Regions from separate parts of the Dactylosporangium sp. CS-047395 genome, predicted to be linked through region 1. Evidence: riboswitches for the same ligand, from Rfam matches in the RefSeq annotation. Region 1 holds a riboswitch; the other holds the start of a gene.
The links. A riboswitch is a leader RNA that binds a small molecule or an ion and turns the genes downstream of it on or off. The one in region 1 is predicted to bind ZMP and ZTP.
Positions count from the first base shown of each region.

Region 2: it holds a riboswitch for ZMP and ZTP, as region 1 does, so the genes downstream of both, ACQP00_RS52575 (bifunctional 5,10-methylenetetrahydrofolate dehydrogenase/5,10-methenyltetrahydrofolate cyclohydrolase) here and glyA (serine hydroxymethyltransferase) in region 1, are expected to answer to the same signal.

Region 1 covers NZ_CP192015.1:1,548,782-1,564,038, reverse strand. The annotation lists gene ACQP00_RS07170 (3-isopropylmalate dehydrogenase) at 1-613, opposite strand, end outside; gene serA (phosphoglycerate dehydrogenase) at 742-2,352, opposite strand; gene ACQP00_RS07160 (hypothetical protein) at 3,048-3,545, shown strand; gene ACQP00_RS07155 (serine hydrolase domain-containing protein) at 3,847-5,112, opposite strand; gene ACQP00_RS07150 (TipAS antibiotic-recognition domain-containing protein) at 5,171-5,596, shown strand; gene ilvC (ketol-acid reductoisomerase) at 5,641-6,654, opposite strand; gene ilvN (acetolactate synthase small subunit) at 6,716-7,234, opposite strand; gene ACQP00_RS07135 (acetolactate synthase large subunit) at 7,250-9,088, opposite strand; gene ilvD (dihydroxy-acid dehydratase) at 9,305-11,158, shown strand; ZMP/ZTP riboswitch at 11,177-11,263, shown strand; gene glyA (serine hydroxymethyltransferase) at 11,282-12,532, shown strand; gene ACQP00_RS07120 (hypothetical protein) at 12,578-15,257, opposite strand, start outside.
Region 2 covers NZ_CP192015.1:11,247,494-11,262,750, reverse strand. The annotation lists gene yidC (membrane protein insertase YidC) at 1-782, shown strand, start outside; gene ACQP00_RS52580 (protein jag) at 896-1,660, shown strand; ZMP/ZTP riboswitch at 1,944-2,025, shown strand; gene ACQP00_RS52575 (bifunctional 5,10-methylenetetrahydrofolate dehydrogenase/5,10-methenyltetrahydrofolate cyclohydrolase) at 2,042-2,920, shown strand; gene rsmG (16S rRNA (guanine(527)-N(7))-methyltransferase RsmG) at 3,146-3,829, shown strand; gene ACQP00_RS52565 (AAA family ATPase) at 4,355-5,686, shown strand; gene ACQP00_RS52560 (ParB/RepB/Spo0J family partition protein) at 5,683-6,741, shown strand; gene ACQP00_RS52555 (hypothetical protein) at 7,422-8,165, shown strand; gene ACQP00_RS52550 (GNAT family N-acetyltransferase) at 8,870-9,550, shown strand; gene ACQP00_RS52545 (N-acetylmuramoyl-L-alanine amidase) at 9,759-10,934, opposite strand; gene trxA (thioredoxin) at 11,289-11,624, opposite strand; gene trxB (thioredoxin-disulfide reductase) at 11,658-12,584, opposite strand; gene ACQP00_RS52530 (hypothetical protein) at 12,677-13,600, opposite strand; gene sigM (RNA polymerase sigma factor SigM) at 13,597-14,265, opposite strand; gene ACQP00_RS52520 (protein kinase family protein) at 14,293-15,257, opposite strand, start outside.

The DNA.
Region 1 (15,257 bases):
GGAACTCGGCCTTCACCGCGTTGAAGGTCCGCGCCCACAGCCCGCCGGCGTGGGTGAGCACGTTGGTCTTGTGGACCAGCGTGACCTTGCGCCGCGCGCGCTTGGCCGCGCGGGCGAACGCGTCGCGGATGACGCGCTCGACGCCGTGGCGGGTGTTGAGGCTCTCCTCGGTCGCGACCTCGGCCGGGGTGCCGGGGTGCAGGTTGCCGCCGGACCCGACGTACAGGCCCTCGGTGCCCTCCCGGACCACGACGAGGTCGATCTCGCCCGGCTTGACCCCGGCGAGGGGGCTCGTGGTGCCGGGCCAGAGGCGGGAGGGGCGCAGGTTGACGTACTGGTCGAAGTCGAAGCGCAGCTTCAGCAGCAGGCCCCGCTCCAGCACGCCCGGCGGGACGCTGGGGTCGCCGACCGCGCCGAGCAGGATGGCGTCGTGGCCGCGCAGCTCCTCCAGGACGCTGTCGGGCAGCACTTCGCCGGTGCGGTTGTACCGGGCGGCGCCCAGGTCGTAGTCGGTCGTCTCGACGCCGGGCAGCACCACGCGAAGCACCTTCAGTGCCTGCGCCACCACCTCCGTGCCGATGCCGTCACCGGCCACAACCGCGATCTTCGCCACCACGCGCCCCTCTCGATAGACCGCCCAACCGTACGCCGCCGTCCTAATCAGTGGACGCACGTCCCATGAAATGAGAATGAGGGCGGGGAGCGCCGCCACGCTCCCCGCCCTCGTAAGAGGAAAGTCTCTTAGTCGGCGGACAGGTCCGCCGTGCTTGCCGCGGTCGCGCCGATCGCCTGCTGGGCCTCGCCGAGCAGGTCCGCCGCGACCGCCTGGTCGACGGTCAGCGTCATGAGCGCCTCCCCGCCGGCCTCGCGCCGCGCGACCTGCATCGCCGCGATGTTGACCCCCGCGGACCCCAGTATCGACCCCACCGTGCCCACCACGCCGGGGCGGTCGGCGTAGCGGAAGAACAGCAGCACGCCGTCGGCCGCCAGCTCGAGACTGAAGCCGTCGATCTCAGTCAGCTTCAGCGCCTCGCGCGGGCCCGCGACATACGTACCGGACACCGAGGCTACCCGCCCGTCGGGCAGGGCTCCACGCACGGTCACCAGGTTGGGCTGGTCGGAGGAGTCGGTGAAGACCGCGAGTGCTACTTCGACGCCGCGGTCGGCCGCCAGATGGGGTGCGTTCACGTACGTCACCTGCTCCGCCACCACGCTGCCGAACAGGCCCTTGGTCGCGGCCAGCTTGAGGACCGACACGTCGTGCTTGGCCACCTCGCCGTGCACCTCGACCGTCACCGACGCCGCGATGCCGCCCGCGACCGCGGTGAACACGGCGCCCAGCTTCTCTGCCAGCGGCAGCAGCGGCCGCACCTCCTCCGCGACCACGCCGCCGACCTGCACGTTCACCGCGTCGGGGACGAACTCGCCGTCGAGGGCGAGCTTGACGGAGCGCGCGACGGCCAGACCGGCCTTGTCCTGGGCCTCCACCGTGGAGGCGCCCAGGTGCGGCGTGGCCACGACGTTGTCGAACGCGAACAGCGGCGACGCGACGCACGGCTCCTTGCTGAACACGTCGATGCCCGCGCCCGCGACCCGGCCGTCGGCGATCGCGTCGGCCAGCGCCTGCTCGTCGACGAGGCCCCCGCGCGCCGCGTTGATGATCCGCACGCCGGGCTTGACGATGCCGAGCTCGCGCACGCCGATCAGCCCGACGGTCTCCGGCGTCTTGGGCAGGTGGATCGAGATGAAGTCGCTCTCCCGCAGCAATTCATCCAACCCCAGCAGTCGTACTCCCAGTGCCGCGGCCCGCGCCGGCTGGATGTACGGGTCGTAGGCGACCAGCCGGACCCCGAACGCGGCCATCCGCTGGGCGAAGAGCACGCCGATGCGACCGAGCCCGACGACGCCGACGACCTTGCCGGACAGCTCCACGCCGGTGTACTTCGAGCGCTTCCACTCCCCCGCCTTCAACGCCGCCGACGCCGCGGCCGTATTGCGCGCGACGGCGAGCAGCAGCGCGACGGCCTGCTCGGCCGCGGAGACGATGTTGGACGTAGGAGCGTTGACGACCATCACGCCGCGCGCGGTCGCGGCCGGCACGTCGACGTTGTCCAGGCCGACCCCGGCCCGGGCGACGACCTTGAGCCGCGGCGCCGCGCCCACGGCCTCCGCATCGATGCGCGTGGCACTGCGAACGATCACGGCACTCGCGTCGGCGAGCGCGGCCAGCAAAGCGGGGCGGTCGGTTCCGTCGATGTGGCGGACCTCGTAGTCGTCGGCGAGCACCTCGAGAGCGGCGGGTGCCAGCTCCTCGGCGATGAGCACCACCGGGCGTTCGGGAGGGAGGATCATCGGACCTCGACTTCCAGGCTTCGGTCGGCGTCGGCTGCGCGGGCGCGCGACACTGCCCGCCACGCACTGGGGGAACCGCGACGGGGCCGGGCGGACGGCCTCTTCCCGCGATGGTAGGCCCGCCGCCCCACCCGCTACGTACCCAAACAAGTGAGCGCGATCACAGCGCGCTTGCGCTGTCGCCTCGAAGTGGTCGGCGGTGGGTAGTCGAGCGCTCACTGCGCGGGCGCGCGGAGGCGGGCGCGCGCGGGCGCGCGGAGGCGGCTTGTGCGGACCCGCGGAGGCGGGCTTGCGCGGGCGCGCGGAGGCGGGCTCGCGCGGAGGCGGGCTTGCGCGGACGCGCGGAGGCGGGCTTGCGCGGACGCGCGGAGGCGGGCTTGCGCGGACGCGCGGAGGCGGGCTTGCACGGACGCGCGGAGGCGGGCTTGCGCGGACGCGCGGAGGCGGGCTTGCGCGGGCGCGGCTGCACGGGCGTGGGCGCGGGGGCGCGGGCTGCGCGGAGGCGGGGTGCGCGGGCGCGTGATGGCCGCCGGCGGGTGGTCGAGCGCTCACCCGCGTCCGCGCGGAGGCGGCTGTGCGGGCGCGCGATGCGGCTGGCGGTGTCGCACTCCTGACCGTCGGCGGCTGAACCCGGGGCGGCGCGGGCGACGTGTCCATCGGCGTCAGCGATACCCGATACCGGCGAGGAGAGCGATATGAGCGACTACGACGACGGCGGCTACGACGCCGGCCAGGAGCACGGGTACGAGGCGGGCTACGACGCGGGACACGAGCCGGCGTACGACGCGGGGCACCAGCCCGGCTACGACGCCCACGCGCACGAGGGCGACTACAAGGCGGGCTACGACGCGCACGACGGCGACTACAAGGCCGGCTACGACGCGCACGGGGACATCGAGGAGAAGATCCACGAGGCCATCGAGCGCATCGAGGAGCGGGTCCACGGCTACGAGGCAGGGCACGAGCCGGCGTACGACGAGCAGAAGCACTACGCCGACGACCACGAGCCGAAGGACTACGACGGCGAGAAGGCGTACGAGGGCGAGAAGGCGTACGAGGGTGACCAGGCCTACGACGCGGACAAGGCGTATGCCGACGAGCACGCGTACGGCGAGGACAAGGCGTACGGCGGGGACAAGGACTACGCCGCCGAGCAGCCGTACGGCGACGACAAGGACTACGTGCGCTCCTGATCTCGCGGAAGCTCACGGACGACCGAACGGCCCCGGCGCGAAACTCTCTGCCCGCCGGGGCCGTTCTCGTCGATCACGTCACGCCGCGACGCCAGAGATCGAGCACGCCACGCGGCAACACCGGAAGCCGATCCCTGCCGCGACGTCGCGCCAGAAAAGTCGATCACGCCGCGACGTAGCGCAGAAACCCGGGTCACCCCGCGACGTAGCGCCACAACAGCCGGGTCACGCCGCGACGTCGCGAGAGAAAAGCCGATCACGTCGCGAGAAAAAGGCCTGTCACGCCGCGAGAAAAAGCCGGTCAGGACGCGACGTAGCGCCAGAAGTCGTACATCCACGCCGGCGTCCCCGGTCCCGCCATCGCGACCTGCGTAAAGAGCACCGCGACGGTATCCGAAGAGGGCGTCACGAACGCCGACGTGCCGGTCCCCCCGACCCACCCGTAGCGCCCAGGCACAAGGCCCAGCGGGGAAGACGCCAGGTCCACCGACCCCCCGAAGCTCCACCCCTGCCCCTCCTCGAAGAAAAGCAGCCCGGACGCGCGCTGTTCGGCCGTCGTCTGGTCGGTGAGCATCGCCCGCACGGACGCCTCCGAGAGCAGCCGCCGCCCGTCCGGCGCGACGCCGCCCGCCAGCAGCATGCGACCGAACGCCGCCCAGTCGCCCGCGGTCATGACCAGGCCGCCGTTGCCGAGTTCGAATGCCGGCGGCGCCGCGAAGTCGCCCGCTGGCGCGTCGTAGAGCTCGAGACCGGCCGAGCCCAGCTGGTAGCAGGCGGTGAACCGGTCCAGGCTCGCCGCCGGGACGTGGAACGCGGCGTCGCGCATGCCGAGGGGCCCGAAGAAGCGCTCCGCCATCACCTCGCCCAGCGTGCGGCCGGTCACGCGCTCGATGAGCGCGCCCTGGAGGGTGGAGCTCGTGTCGTACAACCAGGCCTGTCCAGGCTGATGGAGCATGGGCACGCCGGCCAGCCGTCGCAGCCACTCGTCGCGCGGCGGGAACGCGCGGACGCGGCGGCCGTCGGGCTGGACCGGGAACAGCGCCTGGACGGCCGGCAGCTCGAAGTCGGAGGGGAATCCCCAGCCCGTCGTGGAGTTCAGCAGGTCGTGGACGGTGATCGGCCGGGTCGCGGGCACGAGGTCGAGGGTGTCGGGCGTCCGCGCGACCATCGGGGCCGCCAGCTCGGGGAGCCATTGACGCGCGGGAGCGTCCAGCTGTACCGCGCCGTCGTCCACCAGGGTCAGCAGCGTCGCCGCCGTGATGGGCTTGGTGGCCGAGGCGATCCGGAAGATGGAGTCGGGCGTCATCGCGGCGCCGGGAAGGACCGCCGAGCCCACGGCGGCGACCTCGGTCCGGCCGCCGCGGTCGACCACGGCGACCGCGCCGGGAAGGACCGCCGAGCCCACGGCGGCGACCTCGGTCCGGCCGCCGCGGTCGACCACGGCGACCGCGCCGGGAAGGACCGCCGAGCCCACGGCGGCGACCTCGGTCCGGCCGCCGCGGTCGACGACGGCGACCGCGCCGGGAAGTTCGCCGCGGTCCACGTAGGGTGCGAGAAACTCGATCACCGGGTCACGGTAACAACGGGGTTGACTCTCCAGCGGCTGGAGACTTCACGCTGGGAGCATGACGATGAACCTAACCCCCGACGAGAAGCGCGAGCTGTTCGGTGAGTTCGACCCCGACCAGCACGCCGAGGAGGCCGAGCAGCGGTGGGGCTCCACCGATGCGTACAAGGAGTCGGCTCGGCGCACCGCGCAGTACACGAAAAGCGACTGGGAGCGGATCAAGCAGGAGGCGGCCGAGAACACCGGGGCCTTCGCCGCGGCGTTCGAGGACGGGACGCCCGCCACCGACGCGCGGGCGATGGACCTGGCCGAGGCGCACCGGCAGCACATCAGCCGGTGGTTCTACGACTGCTCGCTCGAGATCCACCAGGGCCTCGGCGACATGTACGTCGCGGACCCCCGCTTCACCGCCAACTACGACACCGACCATCCGGGCCTGGCGGCGTACATCCGCGACGCGATCCGGGCCAACGCCGCGCGGTAGACACGAAGCGGGGCCCTCCGAAGAGGGCCCCGCTCGACGAACGATCAGGCGGTCTCGGTGATGGGCCGGTCGACCCAGCTCATCATCGAGCGGAGCTGACGCCCCGTCTCCTCGATCGGGTGGTTGGCACCCTGCTCGCGGTACTTCGTGAAGTTCGGCCGACCCGCGTCGTCCTCGGCGATCAGCTCGCGGGCGAACTCGCCCGACTGGATCTCGCCCAGGATGCGCTTCATCTCCTCCTTGACCCGGCCGTCGATGACGCGCGGGCCACGGGTGTAGTCGCCGTACTCGGCCGTGTCGGAGACGCTGTAGCGCATCCGCGCGATGCCGCCCTCGTACATGAGGTCCACGATGAGCTTGAGCTCGTGCAGGCACTCGAAGTAGGCGATCTCCGGGGCGTAGCCCGCCTCGGTGAGCACCTCGAAACCGGTCTGGACCAGGGCCGACGCGCCGCCGCAGAGCACGGCCTGCTCGCCGAAGAGGTCAGTCTCGGTCTCCTCCTTGAACGTGGTCTTGATCACGCCGGCGCGGGTGCCGCCGATGCCGGCCGCGTAGGCCAGCGCCAGCTGCTGCGCGTTGCCGGTGGCGTCCTGCTCGATCGCGATGAGGCAGGGCACGCCCTTGCCGTCGACGAACTGGCGGCGGACCAGGTGACCCGGTCCCTTCGGGGCGACCATGCACACGTCGACGTCCGCGGGCGGCGTGATGAGGCCGAAGCGGATGTTGAGGCCGTGGCCGAAGAAGAGCGCCTTGCCGGCGGTCAGGTTCGGGGCGACGTGCTCGGCGTACAGGGAGCGCTGGACCGTGTCGGGCGCGAGGATCATGATCACGTCCGCCTCGGCGCTCGCCTCGGCCGGGGTGAGGACGCGCAGGCCCTGCTCCTCGGCCTTGGCGCGGCTCTTGGACCCCTCGGGCAGGCCGATGCGCACGTCGACGCCGGAGTCGCGCAGGCTCAGCGCGTGGGCGTGGCCCTGGCTGCCGTAGCCCAGCACCGCGACCTTGCGGCCCTGAATCAACGACAGGTCGGCGTCGTCGTCGTAAAACACCTCGGCGGGCATTGACTTTCCTCTCAAAACGACCGAAACCGGTCAAACGATCAGAACCAACGAGCGAAAGTTCTCAGGCCGCGGCGCGGAGCGCCGGGCCGGTCGTGATGGAGCGCGAACCGCGGCCGATGGCCACGACGCCCGACTGGACCATTTCTTTGATACCGAACGGCTCCAGGTCACGAAGCAGCGCGTCCAGCTTTTCCGACGTCCCGGTCGCCTCGATGGTGAGGGCGTCCGCGGCGACGTCGACCACACGGGCCCGGAACAGCGCCACGGTCTCGAGGACCTGCGAGCGCACCGGGCGTTCCGCGCGGACCTTCACCAGCAGCAGCTCGCGCTGCACGCTGGCGGTGGTGTCGAGTTCGACGATCTTCAGCACCTGCACGAGCTTGTTGAGCTGCTTGGTGACCTGTTCCAGCGGCGATTCGTCCGCGTTGACCACGATCGTCATCCGGGAGACCTCGGGGTGCTCGGTCTCGCCGACGGCCAGGGAGTCGATGTTGAAGCCCCGGCGGGCGAACAGCCCCGCGACGCGGGCCAGTATGCCGGGCTTGTTCTCCACCAGGACGGAGAGCGTGTGCTTGGCCATGGTTGCGAGGTCTCCCTACACGTCGTCCTGGTCGAACGCGGGACGGACGCCCCGCGCGAACATGATCTCGTCGTTGCTGGTGCCGGCGGCCACCATGGGCCACACCATCGCGTCCTTGCCGACCACGAAGTCGATCACCACGGGCTGGTCGGTGACCTTCATCGCGGCCTCGATCGTCGCGTCGACGTCGCGCTTGGTCTCGCAGCGCAGCCCCACGCATCCGAGCGCGTCGGCCAGCTTCACGAAGTCCGGGATCCGGTGCTTGTGGGTGCCGAGCTCGGTGTTGGAGTACCGCTGGTCGTAGAACAGCGTCTGCCACTGCCGGACCATCCCCAGGTTGCCGTTGTTGATCACGGCGACCTTGATCGGGATGCCCTCCAGCGCGCAGGTGGCCAGCTCCTGGTTGGTCATCTGGAAGCAGCCGTCGCCGTCGATCGCCCAGACCACCTTGTCCGGTCGGCCGACCTTGGCCCCCATCGCCGCGGGCACCGCGTAGCCCATGGTGCCCAGGCCGCCCGAGTTGAGCCAGGTGGCCGGGTGCTCGTACTTGATGAACTGGGCGGCCCACATCTGGTGCTGCCCGACGCCGGCCGTGTAGATCGCGTCCGGGCCGACCAGGCTGCCGATCCGCTCGATCACGTACTGCGGCGCGAGGGTGCCGTCGGAGGGCTCCTCGTAGCCCAGCGGGTACCGGCCGCGGATGTCGTCCAGGGTCGCCCACCAGTCCTTGAGGACCGGCTTGCGCCCGGCCGCGTGCTCGGCCGAGACCGCGGCGATGAGCTCCTCGATCACGTGCTTGGCGTCGCCCACGATCGGCACGTCGGCGGTGCGGTTCTTGCCGATCTCGGCCGGGTCGATGTCGGCGTGGATGACGGCCGCGTTCGGCGCGAAGGTCGACAGCTCGCCGGTGACCCGGTCGTCGAACCGGGCGCCGAGGGTGATCAGCAGGTCCGACTTCTGCAGCGCGTACACCGCGCCGACCGAACCGTGCATGCCCGGCATGCCCATGTGCTGCGGGTGCGAGTCGGGGAACGCGCCGCGGGCCATCAGCGTGGTGACGACCGGGGCGCCGGTCAGCTCGGCCAGCTTCAGCAGCACCTCGGAGGCCTGGGCCTTCACGACGCCGCCGCCGACATAGAGCACCGGGCGGCGGGCGCCGGCGATCAGGCGGGCCGCCTCGCGGATCTGCTTGCCGTGCGGGTGCAGCGTCGGGTGGTACCCCGGAAGCTCCATCGTCGGCGGCCACTTGAACGTGGTCTTGTTCTGCAGCACGTCCTTCGGGATGTCGACCAGCACCGGGCCGGGGCGACCGGTGCCGGCCAGGTGGAACGCCTCGGCGAGCACCCGCGGCAGCTCCTCGCCCGACTGGACCAGGTAGTTGTGCTTGGTGATCGGCAGCGTGATGCCGGCGATGTCCGCCTCCTGGAAGGCGTCCGTGCCGATCGAGGCCGAGCTGACCTGCCCGGTGATCGCGACCATGGCGACCGAGTCCATGTAGGCGTCGGCGATCGGGGTGACCAGGTTGGTCGCGCCCGGGCCCGACGTCGCCATGCACACGCCGACCTTGCCGGTCGCCTGCGCGTAGCCGGTCGCGGCGTGCCCGGCGCCCTGCTCGTGGCGGACCAGGATGTGCCGGACGCTCTCCGAGTCGAACAGCGGGTCGTACGCCGGGAGGATCGCGCCGCCGGGAATGCCGAACACGACGTCGGCCCCGAGGGCCTCGAGCGAGCGGACGAGTACCTGCGCGCCGGTGAGCAGTTCCGCGGAGACCGGCTGCGCGGCCTTCTTCGGGTCGGCCGCCGGCGGGGTCGGATGCGCTCGGTGGGCGAGGACTTCTGGCGTGGGTCTCGTCATCGCAGTTCGCACTTTCGCTCGAAGGTGTCTAGGCAAAGGCTCCGGACATGAAAAAACCCCACGTGCTCGGCACGGGGGGCTAGCGCGCTGACGGCAGGCGTCGGCGCGCTAGATGATAAGTACTCGGAGCGACCTCGACGACATGAGCCCACTTTGGCGCATCTCATGGCCTGAGTCAACCTATCCCAGGATGCGGAACGTGTCAGACTCGCAGGTATGCCCGAGCTGCGGTCCAAGACCTCCACTTCTGGTCGCAACATGGCCGGCGCACGCGCCCTCTGGCGCGCCACCGGCATGACCGACTCCGACTTCGGTAAGCCGATTGTCGCCATCGCCAACAGTTTCACGCAGTTCGTGCCGGGCCACGTCCACCTTCGCAACCTCGGCATGATCGTCGCCGACGCGGTCGCGGAGGCGGGAGGCGTCGCCAAGGAGTTCAACACCATCGCCGTCGACGACGGCATCGCCATGGGCCACGGCGGGATGCTCTACTCGCTGCCCAGTCGCGAGCTCATCGCCGACGCCGTCGAGTACATGGTGCAGGCCCACTGCGCCGATGCCCTCGTGTGCATCTCCAACTGCGACAAGATCACCCCCGGCATGCTGCTCGCCGCCCTCCGCCTCAACATCCCCACCGTCTTCGTCTCCGGCGGCCCCATGGAAGCCGGCAAGACCGTCGCCATCGAGGGCGTCGTCCACGAGAAGGACGCCAAGCTCGACCTCATCGACGCGATGATCGCCTCCGCCAACGAGGCCGTCTCGGACGCGCAGCTCGACCAGATCGAGCGCTCCGCCTGCCCGACGTGCGGCTCCTGCTCCGGCATGTTCACCGCCAACTCGATGAACTGCCTCACCGAGGCGATCGGCCTGGCCCTGCCCGGCAACGGCTCGACGCTGGCCACCCACGCCGCGCGCAAGGCCCTGTTCGAAAAGGCCGGATCGCTGATCGTCGAGCTCTGCCGCCGGTACTACACGAATGACGACGCGTCCGTGCTCCCGCGCGCGATCGCGTCCCGCCCCGCCTTCGAGAACGCCGTCGCGCTGGACGTCGCGATGGGCGGCTCCACCAACACGGTGCTGCATTTGCTCGCGGCCGCGCGTGAGGCCCAGCTCGACTTCTCGGTGGCCGACATCGACGCGATCTCGCGCCGCGTGCCGTGCCTGGCAAAGGTGGCGCCGAACACGCAGAAGTACCACATGGAGGACGTCCACCGGGCCGGCGGCATCCCGGCCATCATGGGCGAGCTGTCGCGCGGAGGCCTGCTGGACGAGTCGGTGTCCTCCGTGCACTCCGCGTCGTTCCGCGAGTGGCTGGACGACTGGGACATCCGCGGCGGCAAGGCCACCGATCAGGCGCTCGCGCTGTTCCACGCCGCGCCGGGCGGTGTCCGTACCACGGAACCGTTCTCGACCGAGAACCGCTGGAACTCGCTCGACACGGACGGCGCGGACGGCTGCATCCGCAGCGTCGAGCACGCCTACACCAAGGACGGCGGCCTCGCGATCCTGTTCGGCAACCTCGCGCCCGAGGGCGCCGTGGTGAAGACGGCGGGCGTGCCCGAGGAGAACCTGACCTTCACCGGCACCGCGAAGGTCTTCGAGTCGCAGGAGGCCGCGGTCGACGGCATCCTCGCGAAGCACATCGTCCCGGGCGACGTCGTGGTGATCCGCTACGAGGGCCCCAAGGGCGGTCCCGGCATGCAGGAGATGTTGTACCCCACGAGCTTCCTCAAGGGCCGCGGGCTCGGACGCGCGTGTGCGCTGATCACCGACGGGCGCTTCTCCGGCGGCACCTCCGGCCTCTCCATCGGCCACATCAGCCCGGAGGCGGCCGGCGGCGGGCTCATCGCGCTCGTCGAGGACGGCGACCGCATCGAGATCGACATCCCGAACCGCTCCATCCACCTCGCCGTGCCCGACGAGGAGCTGGCCGCGCGCCGCATCGCGCAGGAGAAGCGCGAGCGCCCGTTCACCCCGCTCGACCGCGAGCGCCCGGTGTCGGCGGCGCTGCGTGCATACGCGTCGATGGCCACCTCGGCCAGCGACGGCGCGTACCGCCGCGTGCCGTAGGTTTCCGCTAGGATGTGCGCCAGTTACCGCGACTGGCGCACATCAAGGTGGAACCGACCACCGGGGAGCTTCCGATCGCGGGCACCGCGCGCCTGGGTGCCCCGGCGTATCAGGAGGCTGCGCATGCGCGTTGCTCTGGAACAAGCGGATCCCCAGGTCGCCGCCCTCATCCGGGCCGAGACCGAGCGCCAGCACGACACCCTGCGGATGATCGCCTCGGAGAACTACGTCTCCCAGGCCGTCCTCGAGGCGACCGGCTCGGTGCTGACCAACAAGTACTCCGAGGGCTACCCCGGCAAGCGCTACTACGAGGGCCAGCGCTTCATCGACCCGCTCGAGGAGCTGGCGATCGCCCGGGCCCGGTCCCTGTTCGGCGTCGATCACGCCAACGTCCAGCCGTACTCCGGCTCGCCCGCGAACCTCGCCGTGTACCTGGCCCTGGCCCAGCCGGGCGACACGGTCATGGGCATGGCGCTGCCGATGGGCGGTCACCTCACGCACGGCTGGCCGGTCTCGGCGACGGGCGCGTGGTTCCGCGCCGTCCAATACGGGGTCCGCCGCGACACGGGCCGCGTCGACTTCGACGAGGTGCGTGACCTGGCCCTGCGCGAGCGTCCAAAGATCATTTTCTGCGGGGGTACCGCGCTCCCGCGCACCATCGACTTCCCGCGCTTCGCCGAGATCGCCCGGGAGGTCGGCGCCGTGCTCGTGGCCGACATCGCGCACATCGCGGGCCTCATCGCCGGCGGCGCGCATCCGAGCCCGGCCGGCCACGCCGAGGTCATCTCCACCACCACGCACAAGACCCTCCGCGGCCCGCGCGGCGCGATGCTCATGTGCGACGAACGGCACGCGAAGGCCATCGACAAGGCGGTGTTCCCGGGCCTGCAGGGCGGCCCGCACAACCACACCACGGCGGGCATCGCGGTCGCGCTGGGCGAGGCCTCGCAGCCTTCCTTTTCGGTGTACGCCCAGCAGGTCGTCGCCAACGCCCACGCCCTCGCGTCGGCGCTGCTCGAGCACGGCTTCGATCTCGTCAGTGGCGGTACCGACAACCACCTGCTCCTGCTCGACCTCACCGGCAAGTCCATCGGCGGCAAGCCCGCCGCCAAGGCCCTGGACCGCGCCGGCATCGAGACGAACTACAACACAGTGCCGTACGACACGCGCAAGCCCTTCGACCCCTCGGGCCTGCGCATCGGCACGCCCGCCCTGACCACGCGCGGCCTCACGCCCGCCGAGATGCCCCAGGTCGCGACCTGGATCTCCCGCGCCGTGGACGCCGCCCTGAAGTCGGACGACGCGGCGCTGGACGTGATCGCCGCGGAGGTACGCGAACTGCTGTCCGCCTACCCGATGCCGGGCCGGGACTGACCTCGCTTTTCGGGGCGCCTCTTCCTCAGGGGCGCCCCGATCGCCTCATTTCCGGCCCAGGAACCGGCGGCCCTTCTTCTCCTTGGGCTCCTCGTCGAGATTGAGCTCCAGGGGCGCGAGGTCCTCGAACGCCGAAAGCTCCCGCTTACGCTGCTCGGGAATCCGCTCCGGCGGCGGCTTCTGGCCACCCCAGTCGTCGTTCCGGGGCTCATTCCGCGCGGCCGGCCGCTCCTCATCGCGCGGCATCGGGCGGTCTTCGTTGCGCGGCATCGGGCGGTCTTCGTTGCGCGGCGCCGGGCGGTCTTCGTTGGTGGCCGCACTGCGGTCCCAGCGCGTGGTCGCCTCGCCGGCCCAATCGTTGCCGGACTCCTCGGGCTGCTTCTTGGCGTCCTTGTCCTTGTTACGGCCCCAGCGGGACTTCTTGCCCTTCTCCTCGGCCGGCGCAGGCGCGGGAGCGGCGGTTGCCGGGTCCCACCAGGCCTCCTCGCCCTGCGCGGGCTGCGCGGACCACGCCTGGGTCGGCGCCGGCTCGGGAGCGGCGGACCACGGCTGGGTGGGCGGCGGCGGCTCGGGAGCGGCAGACCAGGCCTGATTGGCCGGGCGCTGTTCCGCCGCAGGGGCGGAGTTCCGCTCCCAGGCATCGGTGGGCCGCCGATCCCGCACCGGCGGCGCGGGCTGGTTCCCCCACGGCTCATTCCCGGGCTGAGGCTGCTGCGGGCGGCCCGCATTGCCGACGTTTCCAGAATTGCCGACGTTTCCAGCATTGTCGGCGTTGTAGGCATCGTCGGCATTGTCGGCGGCCCATGCCTGAGTGCGCTCAAACGGCCGGTTGAAATCCGCGCTGTCCCCAGCCGGCGGATACATTCCCTGAGACGCATGCTGATCGACGTTCTCGACGTCGCCCGGCGCCCGATCCCGCCGCCGAATGGACCGCGAAGCGGGATCCGACTCCCACGTACGCCGCAACTCCAGCGGCTTCGCCACCAACTCGGGCGCGTCCCCGTCGAACAGGTTTCCGGTGAACGCCTGCCGCTCGGGGCGACGTCGCTGTTCCTGCTGCTGCGGCGCCTCACGCCCGGCAGGCTCCTGCGGCCACTCGCTCCCGGCGCGCTCCTGCGGCGCCTGACGCCCGGCGCGCTCCTGCGGCCACTCGCTCTCAGCGCGCTCCTGGGGCCACTCACTCCCGGCACGCTCCTGCGGCAACTCGCTCCCGGCGCGCTCCTGGGGCAACTCGCTCCCGGCGCGCCATTCGACGGACGGCCGCTCAGACGCGCCGGCGGGTGGCCACGCCACGGAGGGCCGCGCGGACGCGGCAGAACCGGCCCGCCACTCAACCGACGGCCGCTCGGACGCGGGCGGCGCGAACTGCCCCGACTGCGCCGACTGCTCAGCCCGCGATCGCCAGTCTTCGGCCGGCGCCTGCTCCGATCCGGCCCGCCACTCAACCGCCGGCCGCGCGGACGACTCCGACTCCGACCGCCAGTCCCCCGGCGCCGGCTGATTCCCCGGCTGCCAGTCCACATTGGCCCGCGCGGACGCGTCCGAGCCGGACCGCCAGTCCCCCGACGCCTGCTCACTGCCCGCCTGCCAGTCCACATTCGGCCGCCCGGACGCATCCGAGCTGGACCGCCAGTCCGTCGATGGCTGCTCGTTCCCAGGCCGCCAGTCCACAGCCGGCCGCCCGGACGCGTCCGAGCTGGACCGCCAGTCCGCCGATGGCTGTTCATTGCCCGGTTGCCAGTCCACCTGAGGCCGCGCGGACGCCTCCGGAGCGGACCGCCACTCGACGGAGGGCCGCTCGGTCATCCGCTGCACCGGCTCCGCAGGCGGCGGCCACTCCGCCGCGGGCCGCTCGGACGCGCGCGCACCCCGCCAGGATTCGGCCACCGGCTCCGGCGCACGGGAGTCCCGCCACGACGGTTCAGCGACAGGCTCGGGCGCGCGCGAATCCCGCCAGGACTCGCTTACCGGCTCGGGCGTCCGCTGATCACGCCACGACCGCTCCACCACCGGCTCCGGCGCACGCTGATCACGCCACGACTCCGCGACCGGCTCGGGGGCACGCTGATCACGCCACGAGGGCTCCGCCACGGGCTCGGGCGCACGCTGATCACGCCAGGACTCGGCCACCGGCTCCGGCGTACGCGCGTCGCGCCACGACGGCTCCACGACCGGCTCCGGACTCTGGCTCGCGCGCCACGACGGCTCGGCCACCGGCTCGGACGTGCGGCTGTCACGCCACGACTCGCCAGCCGGCTCGGACGTGCGGCCGTCACGCCACGACTCGCCAGCCGGCTCCGACGCGTGATCGTCACGCCACGACCGCTCGGCCGCTGGCTGCGACGCGCGGCTGTCGCGCCAAGACTGCTCCGCCGCGGGCTCGGACGCGCGGCTCTCACGCCAAGACTGCTCCGCCACCGGCTCCGACGTGCGGCTCTCACGCCACGAGTCTGCGGGCGGCTCTGACGTGCGGGATTCGCGTGGCGTGTCGGCGGGCTGCGCGGAAGCGCGGTAGTCCGTCTCACCCCAGGAGGACGCCCGGTCGGGCCGGCCGTTCTCCGGAGAGTCGGTCCATGTGCCGGGCTCGTAGCTCACCGGGAAGTCATCGGCGTCGCTGGACCACCGGAACCGCTCGCCCGGCGCGGGAGTCTCCCCGCCCATCGGCGACCAGGAGCGGCGCCCGGAGGAATCGCTGCCGTCCTCGGCCGCCCAGGCGGCCAGCTGG
Region 2 (15,257 bases), 1.6 Mb from region 1:
GGCAGGAGAAGGTCAACCCGCTCATGGGCTGCCTGCCGATGTTCCTGCAGATCCCGGTGTTCATCGGCCTCCTGCACGTGCTGCGCCACCTCCGCCCGGGCCAGTCCGAGCACCAGCAGACGCTGTACGGCTGGACGGTCGGCGAGTTCGAGAGCGCCGTCGACGCCCGCCTGTTCGACGCCCCGATCGTCGCCAAGTTCAGCAGCAGCGCGGCCGACCTGCTGAAGATCGACGCCAGCTCGACCGCGGTCAAGATCGTGGCCGCCATCCTGGTCGCCCTGATGATCACGACGACCTACCTGACGCAGCGTCAGATGATCAAGAAGACGGGCTGGAACACCGACCCGCAGCAGCGCATGATCCAGAAGTTCATGCTCTACGGCATCCCGTTCTTCACCCTGACCTCCGGCTGGTACTTCCCGATCGGTGTCATCATCTACTGGGTCACGAACAACGCCATCACGTTGGGCCAGCAGTACTGGGTGCTGCACAAGTACCCGCCGCCGGCGAGCGCGTCGACCAACACGACGCCGTTCAAGGGCGGCGCCGCCAAGGCCACCGACGCCAAGCAGCCCAGCGGGTTCGCCGCGCTGTTCAGCAAGGCGCGCGACGAGGCCGCGGCCCAGCGGGCCAACGGCAAGGGTGCGCCCGCGAAGGCGACCGGCGCGAAGGCCAACGGCACCGCTCCGCAGGCGGCCGCCGGCCCGTCCCGCGCCCCGAAGCCCGGCGCCAAGCCGATCAACCCGAAGAAGGGTGGCGCCGCGAAGCGGCAGTCGGGTTGATGCGACCCCGCCGGGCCCACCCCTCCAGCGGCCCGGCGCGTGGCGCTCCCTGAACCGAACCCACCCCTCACCGACGACCTGTGACGGCGCCTCGGCGCCCCAAACAAGCGGAGATGAGTTTCGTGACCGACACCACCAGTGATCTCGGCGCCGAGGATCTGGAGAAGCAGCCCACTGCTGTGCAGGAAGACGCCGACACCGATGCCGAGCGCGAGGACGACGGCGAGGACGAGGGCGACGACGAGGCCGACGAGGGCGACGAGGCCGACGAGGCCGACGAGGAGGGCGACGAGGCTGACGAGGAGGGCGACGAGGCCGACGATGACGAGGGCGACGAGGAGTCGTCGGAGTCGTCGGAGTCGGAGACCGCTGCGGCCGGCGGTGGCTCGAGCCGCTCGAGTGCGGACCTGTTCCGCGAGAGCGAGATCGCGGCCGACTACATGGAGGGCCTGCTCGACATCCTCGACTACGACGGCGACATCGACGAGCTGGTCGTGAGCGGCCGCCCGGTGGTGGAGGTCGTCGAGGGCGGGGACGGCTCGGGCAAGCGGCTGCAGGCGCTCGTCGGCCAGCGCGGGGCGACGCTCGAGGCGCTGCAGGAGCTCAGCCGGCTGGCCGTGTTCCGGCAGACCGGTTCGCCGAGCCGGCTGCTGCTGGACGTGGGCGGCTACCGGGCGCTGCGGCGCAAGGAGCTCGGCGCGATCGCCAAGAACGCGGCGGAGAAGGTGAAGGAGTACGGCGAGGCTGTGCGACTGGAGCCGATGAGCGCGTTCGAGCGCAAGTGCGTGCATGACGTCATCAACGCGCTGCCTGGCGTGGAGAGCGAGTCGGAGGGCGTGGAGCCTTCGCGCCGGATCGTGGTTCGGCCGGCTGCCTGACGCTTGGTTGTTCTTTGTTGTGTACCGCCCCGGCCTCTTGGTCGGGGCGGTTTCTTTTCGTCCGGGGCTCGAGGTCTCGGCCGGACGGTTCTCGTGCTCGGGCTCGGGGCTTCTTTTTTGTGTTCGGGCTCGGGGCTTCTTGTGTTCGGGCTCGGGGTCTCGGCCGGGCGGTTCTTGTGCTCGGGCTCGGGGCTTCTTGTGTTCGGGCTCGGGTCTCGGCGGGCCGTTCTTGTGGTCCGGGGCTCGGGGCTTCGGCGGGGCGGTTCTTGTGGTCGGGCATACTTGTTGGCGAGCGACTGGCGGCATGGAGGATGGGCAACCATCGGGAAGCCTCGTCGTGGGAGTCGACCGCCTGGGCTTCCACGCGCGACGAGGAGCCGTATGTCCAACACTCCCCTGGTTGCCCAGGCCCGTCTCCTGCCGGGCGCGCCGGTGGCCGAGTCGATCCTCGCGGACGTGGCCGAGCGGGCCGCGGCGCTCACCGCCCGGGGCATTACGCCGTCGCTGGCGACCATTCTGGTGGGCGATGACGATGCCAGTGTCGGCTACATCCGTATCAAGCAGCGCCAGGCCGCCGAGCTCGGGTTCGCCTCGCCCCACCGGCACCTCCCGGCCGACGCGACCCAGGACGACCTGCACGCGGCGATCGACGGCTTCAACGCCGACCCGGACGTGCATGCGCTGCTGATCCAGTACCCGACGCCGAAGCACCTCGACTACGACGCCGCCCTCATGCGGGTCGACCCGGACAAGGACGTCGACGGCATGCACCCGCTGAACCTGGGCCGCCTGGCCGCTGGGATTCCGGGGCCGCTGCCGTGCACCCCGGCGGGGATCGAGGCGCTGCTGGCCCACTACGAGATTCCGGTGAGCGGTCGCGAGGTCGTCATCCTGGGTCGCGGGGCGACGCTCGGGCGGCCGCTGGCGATGCTGCTGGCCCAGAAGCGGCCCACGGCGAATGCGGCGGTGACCGTGGTGCACACGGGGGTGGCGGATTGGCCGCGGTACACCCAGCGGGCCGACATCCTCATCGCCGCCGCTGGAGTGCCGGGGATCATCCAGCCCGAGCATGTGAAGCCGGGGGCGGTTGTGGTTGGTGGGGGCGTCCGCTACGAGGGGCGCCGGCTCCTGCCCGACGTGGATGAGTCCTGTGAATCGGTCGCGGGGGCGATCACCCCGCGCGTGGGTGGCGTGGGGCCGACGACTGTGGCCATGCTGTTCCGCAACGCGATCTCGGCGGCGGAGCGCCGTTTCACGTGAAACTCGTTCCCGGGGGATCTTCGCGTGCGTTTATGTGGGGTCTCCCTCAGGGACCGCTGCGCGGCGGCGATCCGCTGGGCGTTCCACGTGAAGCTCTCTCCTGGGGGGATCGCCGCGAGGCGGCCGCCCCGTGCGTTTCACGTGAAACGCCCTCTCGGGGGACCGTCGGTCGGCGGCGGTCCCTCCATGCGTTTCACGTGAAACGCGCATGGTTTGCTTAGAGGCATGGACGGTGCAGTGCCCAGCGAAATCCTCCCCGCTGCCGAGAAGGTCTTCGGCGATCGGCTCCCCACGGCGATTCGGTTCGCCGAGTTGCTCGTCACCGATGGGGTGGTGCGGGGACTCATCGGCCCGCGGGAGGCACCGCGGATCTGGGAACGGCATCTGTTGAACTGCGCCGTGGTCGCGGATCTCATTCCGTCGGGTGCCTCGGTGGTCGACGTCGGGTCTGGGGCCGGTCTGCCCGGTATGGTGCTGGCAGTGGCTCGTCCCGACCTTGCCGTCACCCTGGTCGAGCCGCTCGCACGACGTACCGCATTCCTTTCCGAGGCGGTGACGGCGCTCGGCCTCGAGCGGACCACCGTGGTTCGCGCCCGGGCCGAGGAGTGCGTCGGGAAGGTCCCGCTCGCCGATGTCGTCACCGCCCGGGCCGTTGCTCCGCTCGACAAGCTCGCCGGCTGGTGTCTCCCCCTCACCGCCGTCGGTGGCCATCTGCTCGCGATGAAGGGCGCCTCCGCGGCGGCCGAGGTCGCCGAGCACGCGGAGGTACTCACACGGCTGGGTGCGGGCACCGCGTCGGTGCGCACGTGCGGGGACGCCGTTCTCGCCGAGCCCACCACCGTCGTCGACGTCGTGCGCGAGCGGGAAGTCGCGCGCCCACGCAAGGCCGGGGGGCGCCGCGGCCGGTGACCCGGGGGCGGAACCGCGACCCCTGGGCGAGGGGAACGCGGAGGACTCATGGGGGACGGCAGGGCGGTCGGCATCGGATGGCCGATGTCGCCGATACAGCGCCTGGGCGGGCTGCTCCGGCGAGTTGACGGATTTCTGGTGTATTGGCGGCCGAGTTGGGGTGAGAAGACCAACGACGCGCCGGTGAGTCATGGCTCCACCCGGCGAAGCGCCGTAGGCTGGCCCCGCGCCACTCTTCTGTCCGACGGAACGGAACCCGAGGAAACCGGAACGGTACCCGACGCAGCCGGCCTGGTGGGAACGGAACCGGACGACGAGCGCCCTGCGGGGCCGTTGTCGCCCGGAGCCGGTACCGCCGAGACGACTCCCGAGGCGACCAACTCCGGCCCGCGGAATTCCGCGAACGGCGACCCCTCCATCGACGCGCGCGACGAGCAGCAGAACGTCGCCCGGGCCGCGGAGCCGAAGCCGGCGGACGAGGCGGCCGAGGGTGCACACCTTTCCGAGCGGGACGGGACTGACATGGTGCGCGATAGCGGTGATGGTCCGGGGTACGTCGATGCAGACGGTCATGTTTCACGTGAAACGGGGATAGAGGGTTGGGGTGTACGGCCCAGTGGCCGGCCCGTCCCGCAGCCACGATCAGAGAACGGCGAGCCGCGAATCGGGGACCCGGCGCGACCCGTAGAACCCGTGCGGTTCGAGGCCCCGTCCTCGCCGCCGCCCTCCCCCGCTGCCCCGACGCCCAATTCCCCGGAGCCGACACGCGGAGGCAGGGTGGAGTTTCACGGCACCGGGCCAAGCGACCGCAGTGCAACCGGTACTCTGTACGGCCGGGGAGTGACGCCGACAGTTGACGCTTCTCCGGCCGAGGTGCGGCCCGAACGACGGAACCCACCATCCCCCCGGCCTCACCCGACCGTCGTCACCGCGGATTCCGAGGGCGCCATGACTGACGCGTATGTTTCACGTGAAACCGAAGACCCCCCGCTCGCACAGGAGGCAAAGCGCGCCGTGGAGATTCTCAACCCGAGTGGGGAGATCACCATGCCCCGCCCACCACGGCGTCGCACGATGTGCGTCGCGAACCAGAAGGGCGGCGTCGGGAAGACGACCACCGCGGTGAACATCGCCGTCGCCCTGGCGCTGCACGGCAACCGGGTGCTCGTGATCGATCTCGACCCCCAGGGCAACGCCTCGACCGGACTCAACGTCCCGCACCACTCCGGTGTGCCCGACGTGTACGACTGCCTGATCGACGGCGCCCCGCTCGACGCGGTGACCCAGCAGGTCGAGGGAATCCCGAACCTGTGGGCGGTCCCGGCGACCATCGACCTCGCCGGCGCGGAGATCGAGCTCGTCTCGGTCGTCGCGCGCGAGTCGCGCCTCAAGCGCGCGATCGAGGCCGGTGGGAGCGACTACGACTACATCTTCATCGACTGCCCGCCGTCGCTCGGGCTCCTCACGGTCAACGCGCTCGTCGCCGCCGAGGAGGTGCTGATCCCGATCCAGTGCGAGTACTACGCGCTGGAGGGTGTGCAGGCCCTCACCAACAACATCGAGCTCGTGCGGTCGCACCTGAACCCGCACCTCGACATCTCGACCGTGCTCCTGACGATGTACGACCGGCGCACGCGCCTGGCCGACCTCGTCGAGCAGGACGTGCGGAACCACTTCGGCGAGAAGTGCCTGAACGCGGTGATCCCCCGCAACGTGCGGGTGTCGGAGGCGCCGAGCTACAGCCAGTCGGTCATGACGTACGACCCGGGTTCCCGGGGTGCGGTGAGCTATTTCGAGGCAGCGCAGGAGATCGCGCTCCGCGGCGCGCAGGGCGCCCAGGTGGGAGGGGTCGCATGAAGTCCAACCGACGTGGAGGTCTCGGGCGGGGGCTCGGCGCCCTCATCCCAACCGCCGCCGCGCCGGCCGAGGGTACGACCGGCACGGCGACCGCGCTGGCCACTCCCCCCGTCGCGGCAAACGGTGCGGCGAACGGTGCGGCGAGCGAGGCCGCGGCGGCGGTACCGGCGGCGGCTCCTCTTGCGGATGACGCTTTGGCTCCGGTGCCGGGCGCGCGCTTCGCCGAAATCCCGGTGGGCGCGATCATCCCCAACCCGAAGCAGCCGCGGCAGGTCTTCGACGAGGAGGCCATCGAGGAGCTGAAGACCTCGATCTCGGAGGTCGGCTTCCTCCAGCCCATCGTCGTGCGCGAACTGCGTGAGCCGTCCGAGTCGGGCGAGAAGCAGTACGAGCTGGTGATGGGCGAGCGCCGCTGGCGGGCCGCCCAGGCGCTGGACAAGGAGGCCATCCCGGCGATCGTCCGCGAGACGCGCGACGACGCGATGCTGCGGGACGCGCTGCTGGAGAACATCCACCGGGCGAACCTGAACCCGCTGGAGGAGGCGGCCGCGTACCAGCAGCTGCTCGAGGAGTTCGGCGCGACCCACGAGGAGCTGGCGCGGCGGATCGGTCGATCGCGCCCGCAAATCTCGAACACCATCCGCCTCCTGAACCTCCCGGCCCCGGTGCAGCGCCGCGTCGCCGCGGGCGTTCTGTCGGCGGGCCACGCGCGGGCGCTGCTCGGGCTCGACGACTCGAACGAGCAGGAGTCGTTGGCGACTCGGATCGTCGCGGAGGGGCTGTCGGTGCGGGCGACCGAGGAGCTGGTACAGCTTGCGGCTTCGGAGGCCCCGAAGAAGTCCGCCCCCGCCCAGCGCCGGGCGAAGCCGCACGCGCCGGCCTTGTCCGACCTGGCCGACCGGCTCTCGGACCGCTTCGACACGCGCGTGAAGGTCGACATCGGGCGGCGCAAGGGGCGCATCACCATCGAGTTCGCCACGGTCGACGACTTGGAGCGGATCGTGGGCATCATTGGGGTACCGGACGAGCAGTCGGCTTCTCAGCGCGAGCAGTAGCCCGCTTCAGTTCGTCGAAGAGGCCGATCCCACTGCGGGGTCGGCCTCTTGCGTTTTATGTTTCCCGTGAAACGTCACTCGGCCTCGGCCTCGGCCTCGGCTCCGGCGCGGTCCGGCGCGCGGCCCGGCTCGTTCCAGACGGGGCGGTGGGCGGCCCATCTCCGGCACCGCGCTCCACTCGACTCTCCTGCACCCGCGCTCCACTCGACTCTCGTGCACCCGCGCTCCACTCGACGGACGCCGGCGTCCGATGGCTGTCACCGATCCCGCCGGGTGGCGGCTCTGGTCGATGTCACTCGCCGTCTGGGGTCGTCGCGGCGGCGTTCGCTCGATGGCACCGTGCCCGTTCGCGGTCTTGAGGTGGCGCGCGGCGATGATGGCGTGCTTTGGTGGCCGTGCGGTCAATTGGTGGTCGGCGAGGGTCAAAAGGGCCGTTTGGAACGTCGCGGGCCCGAAAATCCGGCGGATGGAATCTTGAGAGAACGGTTCTGGGCGAATCTTGTCCACAGGGGTTATCCACAGGCTCACGCGTTTCACGTGAAACCAAGTGCTCGCAGGACGCCTGGCCTGTGGATGGACCCGGTCAAGTCAGGTGAGTGGACGACTGCCTGCCTGTGGATAACTCGGTGTACGTCCACAGGGTGCGGACAGCGGGGGCGGCGTCGGCTAGGGTCGGCTTCGTGCCTGAGTCGCCGCAGCTTCCCGCCTTTACCTACTGGCCTACGTTTCCGTTCGAGGGCGACATCCGTGTCAAGCGCCTTCTGGAGCCGGTTCCGATTGAGCCGCCCCGGCATGGGGACAACCCTGCCGAGTGCCGGGCGTGTGCTGCGCCCGACGAGGCGTACATCTGGGTCAGTGATCGCTGGCGGGTTCGGGCCCTTGATCGGCCGACCGGGCTGCCGGCCGTTTTGATCCTGGAGTCCCGGTCGCATCTGGACCTTGGGGATCTGCCGAACATGTTGGCGGCTGAGCTCGGGGTGATGACCGTACGGCTGGAGCGGGCGATCCGGTCGCTCGACGGGGTGGCTCGGGTTCACGTGAATCGCTGGGGGGACGGGGCGGCGCATCTGCACGTTTGGTTCCTCGCCCGGCCGTATGGGCGGCTTCAGCTTCAGGGGACCTTCCTTGCGCTGTGGGACGACATTCTGCCGCCGATCTCCGAGGAGAGCTGGCGGGAGAATTTGGCGCTCGTTGCCGCCTGGCTCGCCGAGTTCGGTGGGCGTCCGTTGGCCGAACCGCCTCGGATCAACTGGACCTCGCCCACCAGCCTCGCCGAGCGGGAGGCGCAGGCCCAGCCGGAGGATGCGCTCGAGCCGGCAGCGGCCGCTGAGGAGAATGACGACGTTGTAGTTCCCGAGCCGGCCGAGGGCAATGGCGATGCGCCGGATGAACCCGCCGGTGGTCAGAAGCCAGCCACCGCCTGACTCGCCCTTCCGGTCGTCGTCGCAGCCAGAATCGCACCGCACCGGCCCGCACCGCACCGCACGCACCGCATGCACCGCACCGCACGCACCGCATGCACCGCACCGCACGCACCGCATGCACCGCACCGCCGTGCCGCCGCGTCACCGTTGTGCCGCGTCACCGTCGTGCCGTCGAGCGTTCGTGCTGTCGTGCCGTGGGGCGTTCGTGCGGTCGGGCGTTCGTGCGGTCGGGCGGTCGGGCGTTCGTGCGGTCGCGCTGGCGTCGGGGCGTCATCGGGTCGAGCCGTCGGCGTCGGGCGGTCGCCGTCGCGTAGTTGCCATTGACCCGTTGCCGTCGCCGCTGGAGTGCCGTTTCGAACGCCGGACCAATGTCGGCTTCGGCTTGGACGAGAGCTTGCATCGCGTACCGGCGGCGTTTCACGGGAAACCATCCAAGTGCCGCCGCCCGCAAGCTATGCGCGTGGGCGGCGCGAGAGGAACTGTAGCCATGTCGCACCGTGGGTGGAGGCTATCGGCACGGAGCGTTGATCGGGCAGGGTGCCGACCGGGTTCGTCTTTTCTGTCACCCGGATAGCGGACGCAGGGATGAGGTGCGGTCGTCCTGTAGGGAGCAGGATGAGGAACTGTGTTCGGATGGGTCCCGCAGAGTGTGACAAATGCGTACCATCATGACGAGCTAATCCCGGTGCGGTGGAGATGGGCCAATGTCGCGACGTCTCGTCAGTTTGACGCTGGACACCCTCGAGGATCTTCCTCGTTCGTGCCGTGATTGCGTGTTCTGGGAGCTCGATCCCGTCGCCGCCGACCGGGCCTGTGCCAACGGCGATCCGGGGCTGGAGAAGGAAGCCTGGGTCTCGCAGACACTGCTGGAGTGGGGCTCCTGCGGCAAGCTGGTGTACGTCGACGGCATGCCGGCCGGGTTCGTGATGTTCGCGCCGCCGGCTTATGTGCCTCGCAGCATGGCGTTTCCGACTTCGCCGGTTTCTCCTGATGCGGTACTGCTGATGACGGCCCACGTCGTCCAGCCGTTCGCCGACGGCGGGCTCGGGCGCATGCTCGTCCAGGGCGTCGCCCGCGATCTCACCAAGCGGGGTGTGAAGGCGATCGAGGCGTTCGGCGACGCGAAGTTCGGCGAGGTCGACGAGGCCGGGCGCAACGAGCGCGGGTGCCTGGCGCCGGCGGACTTCTTCCTGTCGATCGGCTTCAAGACCGTACGGCCGCATCCGAGATATCCGCGGCTCCGGCTCGAGCTCCGGACCGCCCTGTCGTGGAAGTCGGACGTCGAGTACGCCCTGGAGAAGCTGCTCGGATCGATGAGTCCGGAATCGCTGCTTCGTCCGGTTCTTCCGGTTCGTCCGGCTACGCGGGAAATGACCTCCGGCTGAAAGCGCGACGGCCCAACCGCTGCCAAAGCCAAAGCCAAAGCCAGCAAGCCAGAGCTCAGAAGCCAAAGCTCAGAAGCCAAAGCTCAGAAGCCTGAGCCGAGAAGCCTGAGCCGAGAAGCCTGAGCCGAGAAGCCAAGAGCCAGAGTCAAGAGCCCGAAGCCGAGTGCGAGAGACCAAGCGCCAGAAAGCAGAGAGCCGAAGAAAGCGCTCAGGCCGAAGGCGCGGTGCCGGTCAAGGCACGCAGCAAGCTGACGTCAATCGACCCCGTCGGAACGTCCGCCTCAACGGGGAGATACATCCGCTGCACAGCCGCCATGATGGCCTCCACCACCCGGTCGCGGAACGCCGGATCGATGAGCTGCCGCCGATCCCCGGGCGAAGTCAGGTACCCCACGTCAACCCGCACAGCCGGCATCTTGGTGAGCCGCAACAGCTCCCAGGTCTTCGCGTGCACATGGCAGTCCCGCAGCCCGGTACGCACGACGATCTCCCGCTGGACGAGCCCCGCCAGCCGCTCCCCCACCACCGAGGTAGGCCCGGACACCGAGCCGTAGTGATAGGTGGCCACGCCATCGGCGAGCGGCGTCGAGTGCCCGTCGAGGTGGATCGAGATGAGCAGGTCCGCGCCGAGCTCGTTGGCCAGCTGAACCCGGTCACGGTCACTCAGAGCCCCCGCCGGCTGCGGACCCCTGGTCAAGTTCACCCGCATCCCCGCAGCCGCCAGACGGCCCTCCAGACGGGCCGCAAGGTCATACACGAGGTCCGCCTCCACCCACCGCAGCGGCCCATCGGGCACCACGTGGCCGGAGTCGGGGCCGCCGTGGCCCGGGTCGATCACGATGCGCTTGCCGAGCAGGGTCGGGCCGGACTCGCGGAAGGCTTCGGCCTCGCGCAGGAGCTGCGGGCGGCCGCCGATCACCTTGCGGCCGAGGCGGCGCAGGGCACCGAGGGTGGCCGGGCCGCACTCGCCGTCGGGGCGCAGGCCGACCTCGCGCTGGAACTGGGCCACGGCGTGCGCGGTACGGCTGCCGTAGATCCCGTCGGCGCGACCCGGGTTGTAGCCCATCTCGAGCAGCCGCTCCTGCAGCTGCCGGACGTCGTCGCCGACGTAGGGGTCACCGACGGTGTGGAAGAGCGCGCGCTGGCCGAGCCGCCAGCGGGCCGCGTCCAGGGCCCGCCAGGTCTCGTCGCCGACCTCGCCGTCGACCGTCAGGCCGCGGCTCTGCTGGAAGGCGCGCACGGCCCGCTCGACGTCCGCGTCGTACTCGGGGTCGTGCCGGGTCGGATCCGATGGCAGGAGGTCGTCCAGCAACTCCAGCACGACCAGAATGCCGCGGATCTCGGCAACCGCCGCTCCCCGCGCCCCGCGCCGGATCGCCCGCATATGGCCCTCCTGAGTTGCCAGTACCCCGCGTCGGAATCGTACGTGCCCACCTGAGCGCGCCGTTATGGGGCGATTTACCCATCCGGTACCGCATCCGCGAGGCAGCGTACTCCCACCACCCCATGAGCGCGTCCCGGAACGGCCGCGACGCGTCCGGGAACGGCCGCACCACGTCCGAGAACGGCCGCGACGCGTCCGGGAACGGCCGCACCACGTCCGGGAACGACCGCAACGCGACGCGGAACGACCGCAACGCGACGCGGAACGGCCGCGACGCGACGCGAGAAGCGTGCGCGGACAAAAGTGGCCCCGGTCCCCGCGAACGACGGAGACCGGGGCCACCAAAGAGAACGATCAGGCCGGGTCGAGCGCCGATTCGATCAGGCGGACCAGCGCGCTCTTCGGGTTAGCGCCGACGACCGACCGGAACTGCTCGCCGTCCTTGAAGACGGTCAGCGTCGGCACCGACAGGACCTGGTAGGCCCGCGCGGTCTCGGGGTTGCTGTCGATGTCGACCTTCACGATCTTGACCTTGTCGGCGAGCTCACCGGCGGCGATCTCGTTCAGCATGGTCTCGATCTTGCGGCACGGCTGGCACCACTCGGCCCAGAAGTCCACCAGGACCGGAATGTCGGATTTGAGGACCTCGACATCAAAAGTCTTGTCGCTGACGGCCTGGATGGCTCCCATGCGCTCTCCTTCTCCTATGCTTTTCTTGTACTTCTAGAGGCCCGCGATGTACCGCTCGGCGTCGAGCGCCGCGGCGCAGCCCGTCCCCGAAGCGGTGATGGCCTGACGGTAGGTGTGGTCGACGACGTCGCCGGCGGCGAACACGCCCTCGATGTTGGTGCGGGTGCTCGGGGCGTCCACCTTCACGTAGCCCTCGTCATCCAGCTCGACCTGACCGCGGAAGAGCTCGCTGCGCGGGTCGTGGCCGATCGCGACGAACACGCCGGCCACCGGCAGGTCCTGCGCGGTGCCGTCGGCGGTGTTCTGGACGCGCACCGCGCTGACGCGGCCGCCGCCGTCCAGGACCTCGGTCACCACGCTGTTCCACAGGACGTCGATCTTCTCGTTGGCCAGCGCCCGCTCGGCCATGATCTTGCTGGCGCGGAACGAGTCGCGGCGGTGGATGATCGTGACCTTGGTGGCGAAGCGGGTGAGGAAGGTCGCCTCCTCCATCGCCGAGTCACCGCCGCCCACGACGACGATGTTCTCGTTGCGGAAGAAGAAGCCGTCACAGGTGGCACAGGACGACACGCCGCGGCCGAGCAGCTCCTGCTCGCCGGGCACGCCCAGGGGCCGCCAGGCGGAGCCGGTGGCCAGGATCACGGCCTTGCCCTGGTATTCCGTCTCGCCCACCCAGACGCTCTTCACCGGGCCCTCGAGGGCCACGCGGGTCGCGTCGTCGGTGATGAACTCGGCCCCGAACCGCTCGGCCTGCTTGCGCATGTTGTCCATGAGCTCGGGGCCGTTGATCCCGTCCGGGAAGCCGGGGAAGTTCTCGACCTCGGTGGTCGTGACGAGTGCGCCGCCGGACGTGACACCTTCGATCACCAGCGGCTTGAGGTTGGCGCGGGCGGCATAGACGGCAGCCGTGTAACCGGCGGGACCGGACCCCACGATGATCAGGTTGCGGACCTCGTCCACGGTCGACTCCTCGAATTCAGCCTGTGCCAGCAAAACGTCATCCTACGAACCGGCCATTCCCGGTGGACGGTGACTCGTGTGCCACATCACCGCTACGGGGTGGTGGTGCGGTACCGCTCGTCGGCGATGGCCCCACCGATGCCGCAATCCGGCCCGACGACGACCACGAGGCGCTTGCCCACCGCGGTCCGCGCGCCGTCGACCACGACGACCAGCGCCGCCTGTCCCTGGAACGCGGCGTAGTCGACCAGTGCCACCTGACCACCGTATTCGGTCGTGATGGCGGCCAGGCACGCAGCCCGCGCGGCCGGCTGGGCGAGCCGTGCCAGGGGACCCGGCACGCTCGACGGGGCCGGCGGGCCGACGTTCGAGTTCGCGGAGGCGCCGCCCTCGCCGTTGAGGTTGTTGTTGGGCCGCTGCGCCTTGGGCGCGTTGGCGGAGAGGTCGCCGATCGTCGCCGGGTCGTAGTCGCGGCCGCTGGACGTGATCGCGGTGGTGTCCGCGGACGCGCCGCCGGCCGCGTCGCCCGCGGCGGTGGCCGTGTTGCGTTCGGGCCGGCCGCCCGGGCCGCCCGCGATGCCCGGGGCCGACGCCGGCTGGTCGTAGCTGTCGCTGCCGCCCATGCGCAGCACCTGCACGCCCACGCCGCCACAGACGAGCACGGCGGCGGCCGCGGCCAGCCCGGCGGTCCAGCGCAGGCGGCGTCGCTTGCGAGCCTCACGGGCCCGGTCCAGGTCGACGACCGGGGCGCCGGCGGGAGGTGCGGTGACGGCGGCGGCCAGGACGGCGTTCAAGCGATGCACGACCTCATCCGGTACCGGATGAGCCTCTGCTCCTAGCGCATGCAACTCGTCCCGCATGGCGGCGTCGGCGGTCACGAGCGTCGCATAGGCCTCGGCCCAGCTCTCCTCGGTCGTCACCAGGTGGCGCACGTCGTCCGCCTCCGGGGTGCCGTCCAGCGCCCCGCCGACGAAATCGGCGAGTCGGTCGAGATCGGCGTCGGAGAAGGCCGTCACGCGCCACCCTCCTTTCCGGATGCGGAAGTCTGCCCGGCGGCCCGGGTGTTCGCGGCAGCGTCTGCCCGGGCCGCCTCAGTTGATGGGACGCGGCCGCCGTCGACGGGGTTCCGCAGGTGGCCGAGGAGCAGCGCCAACCGGGCCCGGCCGCGCGCACACCTGCTTTTGATGGTGCCCTCCGCGACGCCGAGGATGACGGCCGCCTCGGCTACCGCATACCCCTGGACGTCCACGAGTACCAGCGCGGCCCGCTGCTCGACCGGCAGTTGCTGCAGCGCCTGGCGCACGTCCATGGCGGTGTCGCGGTCGCTCGCCGGGGCCGGTGTGACGTCGGTCTCGGGCAGCGGGACGGTGGGGCGGGCGTTGCGCCGGCGCACCCGGTCGAGGCAGGCGTTCACCACGATCCGGTGCAGCCAGGTGGTGACGGCCGAGTCGCCACGGAAGTTGCCGGCCGCGCGGAACGCCGAGAGCAGCGCGTCCTGCAGGGCGTCGGCGGCCTCCTCGCGGTCGCCCAGGGTGCGCAGCGCGACCGCCCAGAGCCGGTCGCGATGCCGGCGTACGAGCTCGCTGAAGGCGTTGGGGTCGCCCGCGGCATGGGCGCGCAGAAGCCACGCGTCGTCGCGCGTGTCTCGCGCGCCCGGCTCCCCTGCGTCCACGGGTCGCACCTTATCGACCGCGAACGGTTCGTGGGGTCACTGCACCCGGACGGTTATCTCTCCGATAGACACGCGGTATCCGCTGTTGTTGCTCTCCTTGGGCAGCTTGGTGATCCACACCAGGAGGTAGCGGGTCTTCTGCTCGGGTCCGTTGAAGATCGTCCGGCTGCCCATGTTCTGGCGGGCCGTGTTGGGCACGGCGGTGTACGCCTGCACCGTGGCCTGGTCCTGCGAGGAGCCGCTGCCGAGATCCTGGGCGCCGGTGCGCAGCTCGCCGTCGGCGCCGGGGGTCTGCAACACGACCTCGACGTTGACGACCTGCTTCTCCTCGCCGAGGTCGAGCCAGACGCCCATGCCGGACTTCTTGCCGCCAAAATCGGCTTTGTTGTACCGCTCGGTCTTCCACACGGTATTGGGATCGCCGTCGACGGTCTTGTCGGCGTCCTTGACCTCGGAGCGCGTGCCCTGCGGGTCGATGATGCGGACCTTCGAGCCGTCGATCTTGATCTCGACCGGCTGCCCGGCCGGCTTGGCCTGCTGCGAGGCGCTCGCACCGGGCGGCGCGTTGCCCGGCGACGGCGTCTCCGTCGTGGCCGGGTCGCCCAGCACCCGCGCCGCGGCCAGCGTGCCGGCCAGGGCGAGCACGAGCAGACCCACGACGCCGACGGCGAGCTTGCGCCCGGCGGGCTTCGGCGGGGTGGTCGACTGGGCGGCGGAGTCGAACGCGGCGAAGTCGACGCGGCCGCCCTCGTCGGCCAGGTCCTCGTCGTCGAGGCTGCCGAACGAGGCGAGCTCACCCGCGAGCGACTCGGCCGACGGCAGCGGCATGTCGGGGTTGAGCAGGTCCGCCACGAGCGAGTCCAGCGCGGCGGGCACACCGGCCCGCACCTGACGCGGCGTCTGCAGCGCGCCGGCGTTGTCGCGGACCCCGTCGGGCACGGAGTAGGTGCCGGCCTCGGCGTGCGGCCAGTAGCCGGTCAGCGCGCAGTACAAGATGGCAC